DNA from 3 places in the Bacillus sp. 05T21 genome. Region 3 is predicted to be linked to each of the others. Evidence: riboswitches for the same ligand, from Rfam matches in the RefSeq annotation. Region 3 holds a riboswitch; each other region holds the start of a gene.

Region 1 (4,267 bases), on a different contig from region 3:
CTGCATGATTTAATGCTTCATATGTAAACAAATCTTCACATACTTTTTCAATCATATGAGGATTGTTCTTAAGGAAATTCCACTGCAATACTTTAGGAAGAAAATATGTTTCATATTCTTTACTTCCCTTTATTACCTCATCAACTTCTCTTTCACAAATCCCTCTTATTAAATAATCATTTCTTAATTGTATCTGAATTTGTTTTAACGTTTCACTACACTTCTTCAATTGGACTAAACACTTAATATACGTACGAAAAAGTTCGTCATCATACTTACAGCACTTTATAATACGATCGATTTCATTCATAATGTACGAGCCGCTTCTTCTATTTGTAACAGCCATTTTTCACGCTTCGTTACTTTACTCGTTTTCACAGATTGAAAAGCAGAACGTTTTATATTGCGAATACCACAAAAACGCAAAACCCCTCTTTTCATCATAATCCAATCCGCTGATCGATATAATAGTGCTACGTACCATAACGGTGAGTCTAACGTATTAATAACCCACGCCTTCTTACCTTTAAATAAGCCTTTCGGTAATGCCCCCTCATATTTATAAGCAAATCCAGCTACAAAAATACGATCGATAAATCCTTTTAAAATAGCAGGCATGCCCCACCACCATATCGGATATATGAAAAGAAGAATATCCGCTTTCTGCACTAATTCTCTATATCGCTTCGTCTCTTCTTCATTTAGTAAATCACGTCTTTTCTTCTCTTCATTAAATACAAGCACTGGATCAAATTGTTCTTTATATAAATCAAGTAGCGTAACAGAATGATTTGTTTCCTCAAGTCCTTTTTGCACATGCTCTAAAATTGCCCCATTAAAGCTTGAAGGATTAGGATGAGCATATATAATTAGTACGTTCACTACAAAACAACTCCCTCTTTAGTTAAGGTTTCCCCTTCTTTAACATTTTCTCTACAATTTGCACATTTTTCGAACTTTGTAACAAACGATTTAATACTGTTAGTAACTCTTCTTTTTCTAAACCTTTCAATTGCTCTTTAACTGTACTCTCACCAGCACCTTGAATTTCATACACAACTGCCGCCATATGTTTACAATAATTTTCATAAGGACACTCGCAGCTACTTTCTGCAAAATCTTCAAGATCAATAATCACTTCATAATTCCCTGCATTTCCAGTAACGAAAGCAAATACTTTCTTGTCGTGTATTTCAACATCTTCTACATGTCCCTCTTCATAATATTCATATCCTCTATCTATAATGTACTTTGGAATCCATTTCATTATATCTTTTAATAAGTATGCATACATCACAACACCTCTTCCTTTAATTCCCTTTTGACTTCCAAAATCCTGCATGTTATTCTAATAACTGTCAAGTAGCGAGTCTACGTGACAAACGACTGACACCTATTCGGCGAAGGTGTCTCTTTTCATTTGCAGCCGATATGAAGTGCCTTTTTCAGGCACATTCAATCTTTGACACTACACACTCAACACCATTCCCTTGTATCAGGCTGCTTTAGCAGTCTTTTACGCTACATACTTCGTTATTTCAAGAAAAAAAGAGAGCCTAGCTCCCTTTTCCCGCTTTATAAAATACCCCTTTTTCAGCATAGCGATATTCATCATCAGCTAAAGTAATTTTCCCATCCAGTTTGAGTTCATCTAATAGTCTTGATAAATAAAATTGATGTAACATTTTTTTAGTGAATTTTCCTTCATGATGCGAAACGATATGTTCTTGAATATCTAACAATGATATTGGCTTATCTTGCTCTATCATATATTCATAAACTGTACTACGCAGTTTTACGTATTTTTCGAGTGTCACAGTACTTCGCAACCCCTTTCTTCTTATTATATGTTTTCGTAATCGGTTTTTTTGCAACAAAAAAACCTCTCCGATAAGAAGAAGTTACGTATATCTTCGTCTTATCTCCCAGAACAAATATGTTCTGCTGGAATTAGCACCTGCATCGCGGTTGCTGGGTTTCATCGGGCCAGTCCCTCCACCTCTCTGGATAAGAAAATATTCACTTTAAATTTAACTATACGTAATTTTATTATAATTGTCAAATAAATATAATAATTATATTTTCTTCTTTATTGTTCATACTACAAAAAGATGTACAAAAGGAGGCTACTACTTTGAAAAAGAATGCTCGTGGATACGTACAAGATTCTTTTCATTCCTTACAAGAAGCAAAACATTGTTTAGAAGATGCATTACAAACTGTTGAAGAAGATTTTAATCGCGCACGTATTGAACAATCCCTTTACGCTGTAGAGCAAGCATTACAAAGATGTGATTATACCGTTCACATTTTAGAACAAGAATGAAAACTTCCCATCAAAAGATGGGAAGTTTTTTCAAATGGCATACTTCATCATTATTGCCGTTATGATTAAAAAATATACAGAATTAACAATTTCTAAAATCCCTACTTTTAATATAGAAATCTTTTTACCATACAACATAATGGCCCGAATTAAACTTGGTACAAATATGAGTGAACACCATGGATTTATAGTAAATACGATTACTGTTAATACAATATGATACCCCCAAGATATAAAACGATACTTCGGATTATTTTTTTCACGAATCATCGTTTTCACATAAAACGTACTTCCTAAAAAATATAGAAATGAAATAAGCGCAATGAATAATGCTGTTTTATCTATTAATTTCATGGAGAAATAATAACTGATTAAACCACCTATACAAAACACTATAATCGCACAAACATCATTTAGTAATGCTCGTTCATTTTTTTGACGAGCGTAATACATATTTATAATAAACAATGGAATCATTAATACTGCGAATAAAAGAATTCGCCATTCATATAATAAAGAAATCATCCCAAATACAAATGCAATGATAAAATAAACAATTGCAGCGTGTAGAAATTCTTTTTTTCGTTTTTGCTTTATGTACACGAGAAATGGATACGTAGCTAAATAGATAAAGAACCAAGCTAAAAACAATGGAATATGATAAAAAGTAGGTTTCCCAAGTATAACACTTAATAGAAAAGGTATAACAAGCATTGCCCACGCACCATGTTGCTTCGGAATAACTAACTTCATTAACTATACACCCCCCTCTTGAAAATAGTTCTCACCTACTATTATACAAATAATTTCATATAATAACGGATATATATTAGATCTATTTTTTGACAATAAAAAATGCTCCTTACAATATGTAAGAAGCATGAAAGAGGCAAACGAATATGTAAGTCGCGACCCTACCTTATATGAGTATGCTTTTCTATGTCACGTTATGCTCATCTAATATACCGTATTTCTTTTTAAATCTTGTGAGGATCGTAATCCATGACGTACTAAATAACAGAAGGAAAATAACATTCGATATCGCGTGACTCAGATCAAAGTAAAAACTTGCGACATAGTAAGCAATAACTGTTTCCCACGTTGCTTCTTGTATAAAACCAAGAAGACCCCAAAAATTCATAATCCAGCCAAATAGAAATCCAACGGCAAATCCGTACAACAGTCTTCCCCACAGTTTTTTCATTAAAAATGTATTACGTAATAGTCCAGCTATAAACCCGATCATGCCCCAAGAGAACATTTGCCACGGCGTCCACGGACCTTGTCCTAAAAAAATATTAGATACAATAGCCGCCGTTGCCCCAATCATAAAGCCAGTTTCACTCCCAAAAACAATTGCAGAAACGATAATGACAAAAGAAGTCGGTTGTACACTTGGTAAAATAGAAAATGGTACCCGGCTAACCGCTGCAATCGCCGCTAACACAGCAACGATAACAATTTCACGTGAAACAAACGCCTTCCTTTCAAAACGAACATAGAAAGGTAACATAATGACAGCTAATAAAAACAAACTACTTACCATGTAATACCCGTCCATAATAAAAGTCGTAAAGAGTAGTGTACATATTACAACAGCAAAAATAAATATTATGAATGCAACATATCGTTTGGACACGCTTCGTACACATCCTCCCACGTTAATGCAAACGGCAACTCTCTACGGATGAATCGATTAATAGATGTTGTATAAAAGAAGTTACCACTAAAGAACTCTTTCGGTGCATCATTCATAATGACTTTCCCGTCAAATAACATCATGCACTGATCAACGTATTTCGCTGCAAACTCAATATCATGCGTTGCCATTACAATTGTTGTACCTTCTTTTTGCAACTGTTTAAATAGTTCTCCAACTCTTTCCTTTTTCCATGGATCTAGTCCCTTTGTCGGCTCATCCAGTAATAATAAAGTTGGCTT
Region 2 (4,267 bases), on a different contig from region 3:
TTCACAAATGTTTCTGGAGTTGGAATTCCGCTTAATTTAGCTAGTTTTATTAATGAAATCTCCCGTAGATTAGCTCTTTGTAACGTTCCTCGATCCCCTAAAACAGCAGATACAGTATTGTCCGCAATAATTTTCCCTTCATGCAGAACTACCGCTCGATCTGCATATTCTAAAGCAAGATTCATATCGTGTGTGATAATAATAAAGGATATGCCCCTTTTAGCCAGTTTTCTAATAAACGACATAAACTGTTTGTAATGGTAATAATCTTGTCCAGCTGTTGGCTCATCTAATACAATAAGTTTTGGGTTTGTTATAAGTACAGATGCAATAGTAAGCCTCTTTTTTTGTCCATAGCTTAATGCCTGAATTGGCCAGTTACGAAATGGATATAATCCACAAATTCTTAAAGCTTTTTCGACTCTTGTCTCAATCTCATCTTTAGAAACCTTTTTTAATTGTAATGAATATGAAACCTCTTCTAAAACAGTAGGCTGTGTAATCATTTGATTTGGGTTTTGCATAACATAAGAAATAACTTCCCCGCGTTTACGAATAGACCAACAATTTATATTTTCTCCATCGAATGTTATTCTCCCATTCTCTGTTTTATTTATTCCTATAAGAGTATGAGCTAATGTCGATTTTCCTGCTCCATTATGACCCAATAACGCTACTATTTCTCCCTCTCCTATTGAAAGGTTGATATCTTCTAAGGCTGTATGTTTGTTATTGTACGTAAATGATAAATTTTCTATCTTGCATAAAGCTTTTTTAATATATTTGTTTTTTGATGAAACTTGCTTATGCATCCAGTTCTTTAATAGGCTATGAACGCCTGCATTACGAAGATTTTCAATTGGAAATACCCTAACATTATTACTATCAAAATTTAATTTCTTTAGCGCCTCTATATAAATAGGTTCTCTTAGTCCAATATTTGGTAATATATTAGAATTTAAAATACTATCCGGTGAACCAACGGCAATAACTTCTCCCTCATCTATTAAAATAATTTTATCTAAATCAAGGTTTAATATTTCTTCTATTCGATGTTCAATAATTACAATTGTTTTATTATATTTCTCATGTATATTTTTAATGAGTTCTATTGTATTCAAACTACATGCAGGATCCAAATTAGCTAACGGTTCATCAAATAATAATATATCTGCATTTGTCGTTAGCAGACCTGCAAGAGAGACTGTCTGTTTTTGACCTCCTGATAATTCATGTGGACTTTGTGTATGAAAGTCCTGCATGCTTACCTTTTTTAAAGAATCCGTAACAATCTTTCTCATTTCTATTTGATTTACACAATCGTTTTCTAATGCAAATGCTACATCCTCTTCGACAGTAAGGCCTATAAATTGTGCATCTTGATCTTGTAATATTGTCCCTACGTGTTTACTCTGTTCAAAAACACTACCTTTTCTCGGATCCTTTCCAGCTATTAAAATGTTACCGGTACTTATCCCTTCGTAAGAAAATGGGATTAGCCCATTTATACAATGAGCTAATGTTGACTTACCTGAACCACTTCGTCCAGCGATAAGTACCTTTTCCCCAGGATATATTTGAAATGTAATATCTTTTAAAGTAGGCTGCGTGGTATGCCTATATTGAAAGGTAAATTGTTCAAAAGAAATAATTGGTTGCATGTATTCATCCCTACTTTTCAATTTTTAAATGTGTATGTTTCTTATTTGATTTCGCTAGACCGATCGTGATTGGTAAGCCAAGAACTAAAAATACGATAACGTCTGCAATTGTTGCGCCTAGTACTTGTATAACTATTTTGTCAAACGGTTCTCCCATCACAATAATATCGAATGCTCCAGCAAATATAATAGCTATGACAATACCAATTAACCCTGCAATTGCAAAATAAGAAATATCACGGTTATTATACGTTCCATGTTTTACACTAAAACCAACTCTTTTTTGTATGAGTCCCATTGCTAAACCAATAATACCTGAACTAATAACCCATCCCCACCAAATACCCCATCCAGCGATCGTATCTGTAACGGTATGACCGATGAGTCCTATTAAAAGTCCTGCTACTGGGCCAAATAACGCTCCAAAAACTGTTAAAATAGCCAATGCGGGTTTAATAAATGTATTCGGTGCGATAGAAAATCCCCAAAGCCCTAATACCCCGTATAAAGCTGCTCCAATTCCAATAGCTACTACTAGCTTTGTCGTTAATTTGTTCATTACAATTCCCCTCTCGTATTATTCAACTTTTAATACTCTATATTTATTTTGAAAATGAATTATGCATCGACACTTCCTTTCTATACAACAAAAAATGACCTCTTAAATAAGAGGTCATTTTCTTTCACGTACAAGAATCCCCTTATCTTTCAAAAGACACATAGTGTCCTCTGCGGAATTAGCACCTTCCTATGTAATTACATAGGGGTTGCTGAGGTTTCATAGGGCCGTTCCCTCTACCTCTCTGGATAAGTATGTAGTTGTAATCTGTATTATGGCACTAACAATAAATAATTTCAATACTTTTCTTACTATTTTTATTTTTCGATAAATAGTTCATTTAAATCATTGTATTCTTATCGGAATTATGAAATAATAAATTCAAAATTGTTACGGGAGGAATGCATGATGAAAGTAATTGGCTTAATTGGCGGACTAAGTTGGGAATCAACATCGTTATATTATAAACATATTAATACACTAACTCTCTCTCAATATGATCAAAATGCGAAGCTTGTTTTATATAGCATGGACTTTGGGGAGGTAACTACATTATTGCAAAACCATCAATATGAAGAAGTGAAAAATGAATTAGTCACGGTAGCAAAAAAGGTAGAAAACTCAGGAGCTGAATGTTTACTTATGTGTTCTAATACTGTACATCTATTTGCTGAGGAAGTAGAACAAGCAATATCAATCCCACTTCTTCATATCGGTGATGTAAGTGCTAAAGAAATGGTAGAACAGAATATAAAACGGATCGGATTATTAGGAACGAAACAAACGATGGAACAAGATTTTTATACATCACGACTAGCAAAATATAACATTGAGACAATTATCCCAAATGACGAAGAAAGAACTTTTATCCATCACGTCATATTAAATGAATTAAGTAGAGGAATTATTTCAGAAACATCAAAAGAAAAACTAATACAAATTACCAATTCATTAATTCAAAATGGTGCGGAAGGAATATTACTAGGCTGTACTGAAATACCATTGCTTATTTCCCAAAATGACCTTACTGTTCCTGTTTTTGATACTGCTTATTTACATGCAAATACTGCTGTACAATTTGCTGGATAATAATATAAAAGCATACAGGTAGAGCCTCTATGCTTTTATATTGTCCGAACTATTTATTTAAAAGAGCATCAATAACTGCAATGGCTCTTTTGGAACCACCACACCCTAAAAAACTTTCATTCAGTTTTCGAATGCCATGTTTATACTTTTCATTTGAAAGAACGTCTGTTACCGCCTTTTTTAAAGTTTGCACATTAACATGCTCTTTCAATAATCTATGTGCTGCCTCAAGCTCAGTTAATCTTTGCGCTATCATAGGTTGATCTTTATCATGCGGTATTATCACAAATGGGATATTATAATGGATTGCATCGTGCACACTATTCATTCCACCATGTGTAATAAAAACATCTGCTTCACTTAATATTTCTGATTGAGGTACGTAAGGGGTTATAATAAAATTGTCTGGCGCTTGCTTAATTTTTGAAATATCATTTCTATCACCAATCGCCATTACTACAATCCCTTCGAAATTTGAAAAAGCATCAATACAAGTATTAAAAAATGGTTCGAGCCCTTCGAGAAGTGTTCCCATTGAAATATAAATAACTTTCTTTTTTGAAAGCAATTCAAGTGGAAACTTTACATTTGTTTTGCGCTTTATAATACTCGGTCCAATAAAAACATTGTTTTCTCCGAACGAATCGCTATTAGGTTGAAAATAACGACTTGTATACACGAGACTAATATCTCCCTTATTATGCATAAATTGAAGATTATTTTTGGGCTTTACTCCAAATTCATGTTCCATTTGATACAGTAACTTTTCAGAGAGTTCATCGGGTTGGAATTGTATTTCTGCATTTGGATGAAAAGGCAAGGTTTCCAATAATACTGGTGGAATTAAAAATATAGGAGAGGAAACTATGCCTGGAACTTGTAAATATTCCTTTACTAACTCTCCAGCACCAAATATATCATAAACTACGAAATCAAAATTAATGCTTTTACATAATCG
Region 3 (4,267 bases):
GTGCATCCCTCGCGCAGCTTACATTAACTGCTTGTCTGCTTGGGCTTTCAGTAGGGCAGTTATTTATTGGTTCAATCAGTGACATTTACGGAAGGCGCAAACCTCTTATTATCGCTCTTATTATTTATGTTGCTTCTTCGTTACTTTGTGCTGTTGCACCATCTATTTGGAGTTTAGTGCTTTTACGTTTCTTACAAGGTGCTTCAGGATCTGCTGGTATTGTTATATCACGTGCAATGGTACGCGATATGTATTCAGGTTCTGAAATGACGAAGTTTTTCTCATTACTTATGTTAGTAAACGGGGCAGCACCTATTTTGGCACCGATTATTGGAGGACAATTATTACAGTTCACATCATGGCGCGGCGTCTTTATCGTGCTTGGAGCAATTAGTGTATTCATGCTAATATCAGCTACTTTCGTATTACGTGAAACATTACCTCCTGAAGAAAGAGAGACAGGTGGATTATCAGGAACGCTGGCAACATACGGAAAGCTTTTGAAAGATCGTTTATTTATGGGATATGCATTGTCGCAAGGGTTAGTAACAGCTGCAATGTTTGCTTATATTTCTGGTTCACCGTTCGTGTTGCAAAATATATACGGGGCATCACCACAACAGTTTAGTTTGTTCTTTGCAATTAACGGTATTGGTATTATTATTGCTAGCCAAGTTACTGGCCGCTTAGCGGGGAAAGTTAATGAGAAAACTTTATTTGTTGCTGGTATTATTATTGCGGCTGTTGGCGGTCTATCATTACTACTTACAATCGCACTTGGAATAGGGCTAATCGGTGTTTTATGCTCGCTATTTCTTGTTGTATCAAGTGTTGGGGTTGTATCAACAACCGGCTTCTCGTTAGCGATGAGAAATCAAAAACAAGCAGCAGGAACAGCATCAGCTTTACTAGGTTTATTACAGTTCATTTCAGGAGCACTTGTTGCACCATTAGTAGGTATTGGCGGAAGCAATACCGCATTACCGATGGGGGTTGTGATAGCGCTTTGTGAAATTGGTGCTGTGTTATGTTATCTATTTATGGCCAGAAGAAGTGAGAAGCAGTTTGAACTGCAACAAAGACAAAATTTAGAGGCTTAATTCATAAAAAGAGCTGATTCAAACATGTTTTGAATCAGCTCTTTTTTCATTTCTTTGAAATAACTCATACAGCGTTGTAAGGTGATGCAAAAGTTATTTGCATAAAGTGACGATACTGTGACAAAAATGTAGGTATGTATATTAAGGTATCGTCTTAAGTGTAAAAAGTAAGGCGTTCTCGGTATAATAACAAGTGGAGATAAAAGAAACTATAATGAGTAATAGCTGTAGATAAAAGGAGAATAAGAGATGAAGAAGGTTTTCGGTATTGCTATGCTTGGGGGTATGCTCCTTCTAGCGGGATGTAATGGAAATAAAGACACGAAAGAACCAAAAGAAAAGGTAGAGCAATCTACTGAGCAAACAGAAGATATGAAAGTATATAACGAGTTACATGAAAAGTATGATGTGAAGATGAACAAAGAAATTAATAAAACGTTACAGTTATTTGAAGTGGCAAAAGAAAAGGGCGGTAAGGAAATAACTAATGCTAAATATAAAGAAGACGTGCGAATGGTAACAACGGGCATGTTAGAAGATATTGATCATATGCGTAAAGAAATTCGTGTGCCGAAGTCGAAAGAGGACGAACATGAACTATATGTTGGTTTCTTAAATGAATCAGAACAAGCAATGAAAAAATTGCAGAAGTTAGCAGCAGAAGAAGACTCATCGTTGATTCGTGATATAGAAATTCATTTTTCAACAGCATCAACATATTATAAACGCTTTCAAACAGAGGCGAAAAAATAACCTTGCGCATGCGCAAGGTTATTTTTTTTCTTACCATCTCCGTCTTCATCCTCGGATACTAATATCTTCTGTTCTTCGTGAAATTCTGAAATTGTTTGTCCAGTAATATTATCGAATGGAGTGTAAAAAGAAGTGATGCTTTTCTTTTTAATGAAGAGTTTATAGAAGCCGATGATGACGAGTATGACGATTGTTAATGGCAATCCTATAGTAGCCAGAAGTAGTGGATCCATTTTATAACTCCTTGAAAGTAATTAATTTTATTATAAGCTAAAGTAGTGATTTTAAGAAATAACACCATCAAAAACTGATTTTTCTAAATATATCCAATTAGATTGATTTTTCATTTTTTCAGAATTATAATTCAAAATATACAATTTGAACCAAATAATAATATAGCAATTTACTTATCCAGAGAGGTAGAGGGACTGGCCCTATGACACCTCAGCAGCGGGTTCTGTAATAGAACACCGTGCTAATTCCAGCAAGCAAGTCTTGAAAGATAAGTGATGGGCATAGTTTTATTAAGCCTTGATCTTATTTTTTAAGATCAAGGCTTTTTGTGTTTTAAGAAGTAGAGAAGGAGTAATGGCAATAAATATGTCAATAAAACAAAGTAAATTCATTTGTTTAGGGGGTTATTGAAGTGTATGTTATTAAAAAACTATCGGTTATGGTATTCACGCTATGGGTCATTACGACAGTAACATTTTTAATTATGCATATTATTCCAGGTGATCCGTTTTCATCAGATGCGAAAATCTTTCCTGAAGAAGTAATACAAAACATGAGAGCGAAGTATCACCTTGATGAACCGTTATGGAATCAATATGTTGCTTATTTGGATGGGGTAGTTCATTTTGATTTTGGTGAATCTGTTCAATCGACAGGTCAAGGTGTATCGGAAATTATAACAACTGGTTTTGGACCGTCGGCAATTATTGGTTTACAAGCACTTGTTATTTCATTGTTAGTCGGAATTGCCGCAGGTACATTTGCCGCGCTATATCATGGGAAAATGATTGATTATAGTGTGAGCTTGCTTGCGATTCTCGGTATTTCTATTCCTAGTTTTATTTTAGCACCACTATTTATACAAGTATTCGCCATCCAATTTGAATTACTACCAGTGGCGTCTTGGGGAACATTTGAGCATACTGTATTACCCTCCTTCGCATTAGCGTTAGGACCAATCGCAGTTATTACAAGATTTGTTCGCTCTAATATGATTGAAGTTTTGCAGAGTGATTATATTAAGCTAGCGAGAGCGAAAGGTATACCAATTAAGAAAATCATTATAAGACATGCTCTTCGAAATGCGATTGTTCCAGTACTTACATTTGTTGGCCCATTAATGGCTGGACTTTTAACAGGGACTTTCGTTATTGAAAAAATCTTTTCAATTCCTGGTTTAGGAAAATATTTTGTAGACAGTATTTTCAACCGAGATTATCCGGTGATTATGGGAACAACCATTTTCTATAGTGCGCTATTAATTGTATGTATTTTTATTACAGATATCATTCATCGTATTGTTGATCCGCGCATTCGTTCTATTACGTAAGGAGGGTGATGTTTAAATGGGGGCTTATGACATTAATGACCAGTTATTAACGAATGAAGAGAAAAAAGAATTAACGATAAATAAAGATCAGCAAACGATTAGCCGGAAAAAGGAAGTGTTTCGCAAGTTTATATCAAACCCTATAGCAGTTTTAGGGGCAGTGACGTTATTACTAATTATTGTTTTCTCGCTTATTGGCGAAAGTTTAACGCCATTTACTGCGAGTGAACAAGTAAAAGAAGCAACTAATTTACCGCCTAGTAGTGAGCATTGGTTCGGAACAGACGATTTAGGGAGAGATATTTGGGCGCGTACTTGGGCTGGTGGGAAAATTTCATTAACAGTTGGATTGGTAGCAGCAGCTCTTGATATAGGGCTTGGTGTACTTATCGGTGGCTTTAGTGGATATGTGAGAGGACGTAATCGTCTTGGAACGTTAATTGATGAGTGGATTATAAGAGGGATTGAAGTGTTATACGGTATCCCATATTTACTGATTGTTATTTTACTACTAATCATTATGAAACCAGGACTTTTTACAATTATTATAGCTCTTGCGTTAACGGGATGGATTGGCATGGCACGTCTCATTCGAGCGCAAGTACTTTCATTGAAACAAAGAGAATTTGTTATTGCAGCAGAGCGATTAGGTACACCTCATATGAAAATTATATACGGACATTTAATTCCAAACTTAACAGGGATTATTATCGTAAATTTATCATTTACAATTCCAGCAGCTATTTTCTCAGAATCATTTTTAAGTTTTATCGGACTTGGAGTACAATCACCAGCAGCGAGCTGGGGCACGATGACAAACGATGCACTCGGGACATTACTAAGCGGAGAG

What was found. A riboswitch is a leader RNA that binds a small molecule or an ion and turns the genes downstream of it on or off. The one in region 3 is predicted to bind S-adenosylmethionine.
Region 1: linked by a shared signal. The riboswitch ahead of AC1DKZ_RS08680 (hypothetical protein) and the one ahead of AC1DKZ_RS24545 (ABC transporter permease) in region 3 are both predicted to bind S-adenosylmethionine.
Region 2: linked by a shared signal. The riboswitch ahead of AC1DKZ_RS11365 (ECF-type riboflavin transporter substrate-binding protein) and the one ahead of AC1DKZ_RS24545 (ABC transporter permease) in region 3 are both predicted to bind S-adenosylmethionine.

What each region holds. Positions count from the first base shown of each region.
Region 1 covers NZ_JBFTMD010000003.1:15,529-19,795, reverse strand. Annotated here, with positions in the region: gene AC1DKZ_RS08695 (hypothetical protein) at 1-310, opposite strand, end outside; gene AC1DKZ_RS08690 (NAD(P)H-dependent oxidoreductase) at 307-882, opposite strand; gene AC1DKZ_RS08685 (SWIM zinc finger family protein) at 905-1,342, opposite strand; gene AC1DKZ_RS08680 (hypothetical protein) at 1,557-1,877, opposite strand; SAM riboswitch class I at 1,916-2,014, opposite strand; gene AC1DKZ_RS08675 (hypothetical protein) at 2,135-2,326, shown strand; gene AC1DKZ_RS08670 (YwiC-like family protein) at 2,357-3,079, opposite strand; gene AC1DKZ_RS08665 (ECF transporter S component) at 3,264-3,965, opposite strand; gene AC1DKZ_RS08660 (ABC transporter ATP-binding protein) at 3,938-4,267, opposite strand, start outside.
Region 2 covers NZ_JBFTMD010000004.1:179,709-183,975, forward strand. Annotated here, with positions in the region: gene AC1DKZ_RS11360 (ABC transporter ATP-binding protein) at 1-1,661, opposite strand, end outside; gene AC1DKZ_RS11365 (ECF-type riboflavin transporter substrate-binding protein) at 1,672-2,220, opposite strand; SAM riboswitch class I at 2,360-2,475, opposite strand; gene AC1DKZ_RS11370 (aspartate/glutamate racemase family protein) at 2,626-3,309, shown strand; gene AC1DKZ_RS11375 (macrolide family glycosyltransferase) at 3,359-4,267, opposite strand, start outside.
Region 3 covers NZ_JBFTMD010000019.1:64,384-68,650, reverse strand. Annotated here, with positions in the region: gene AC1DKZ_RS24560 (multidrug effflux MFS transporter) at 1-1,100, shown strand, start outside; gene AC1DKZ_RS24555 (hypothetical protein) at 1,350-1,853, shown strand; gene AC1DKZ_RS24550 (DUF3951 domain-containing protein) at 1,832-2,086, opposite strand; SAM riboswitch class I at 2,258-2,362, shown strand; gene AC1DKZ_RS24545 (ABC transporter permease) at 2,500-3,417, shown strand; gene AC1DKZ_RS24540 (ABC transporter permease) at 3,434-4,267, shown strand, end outside.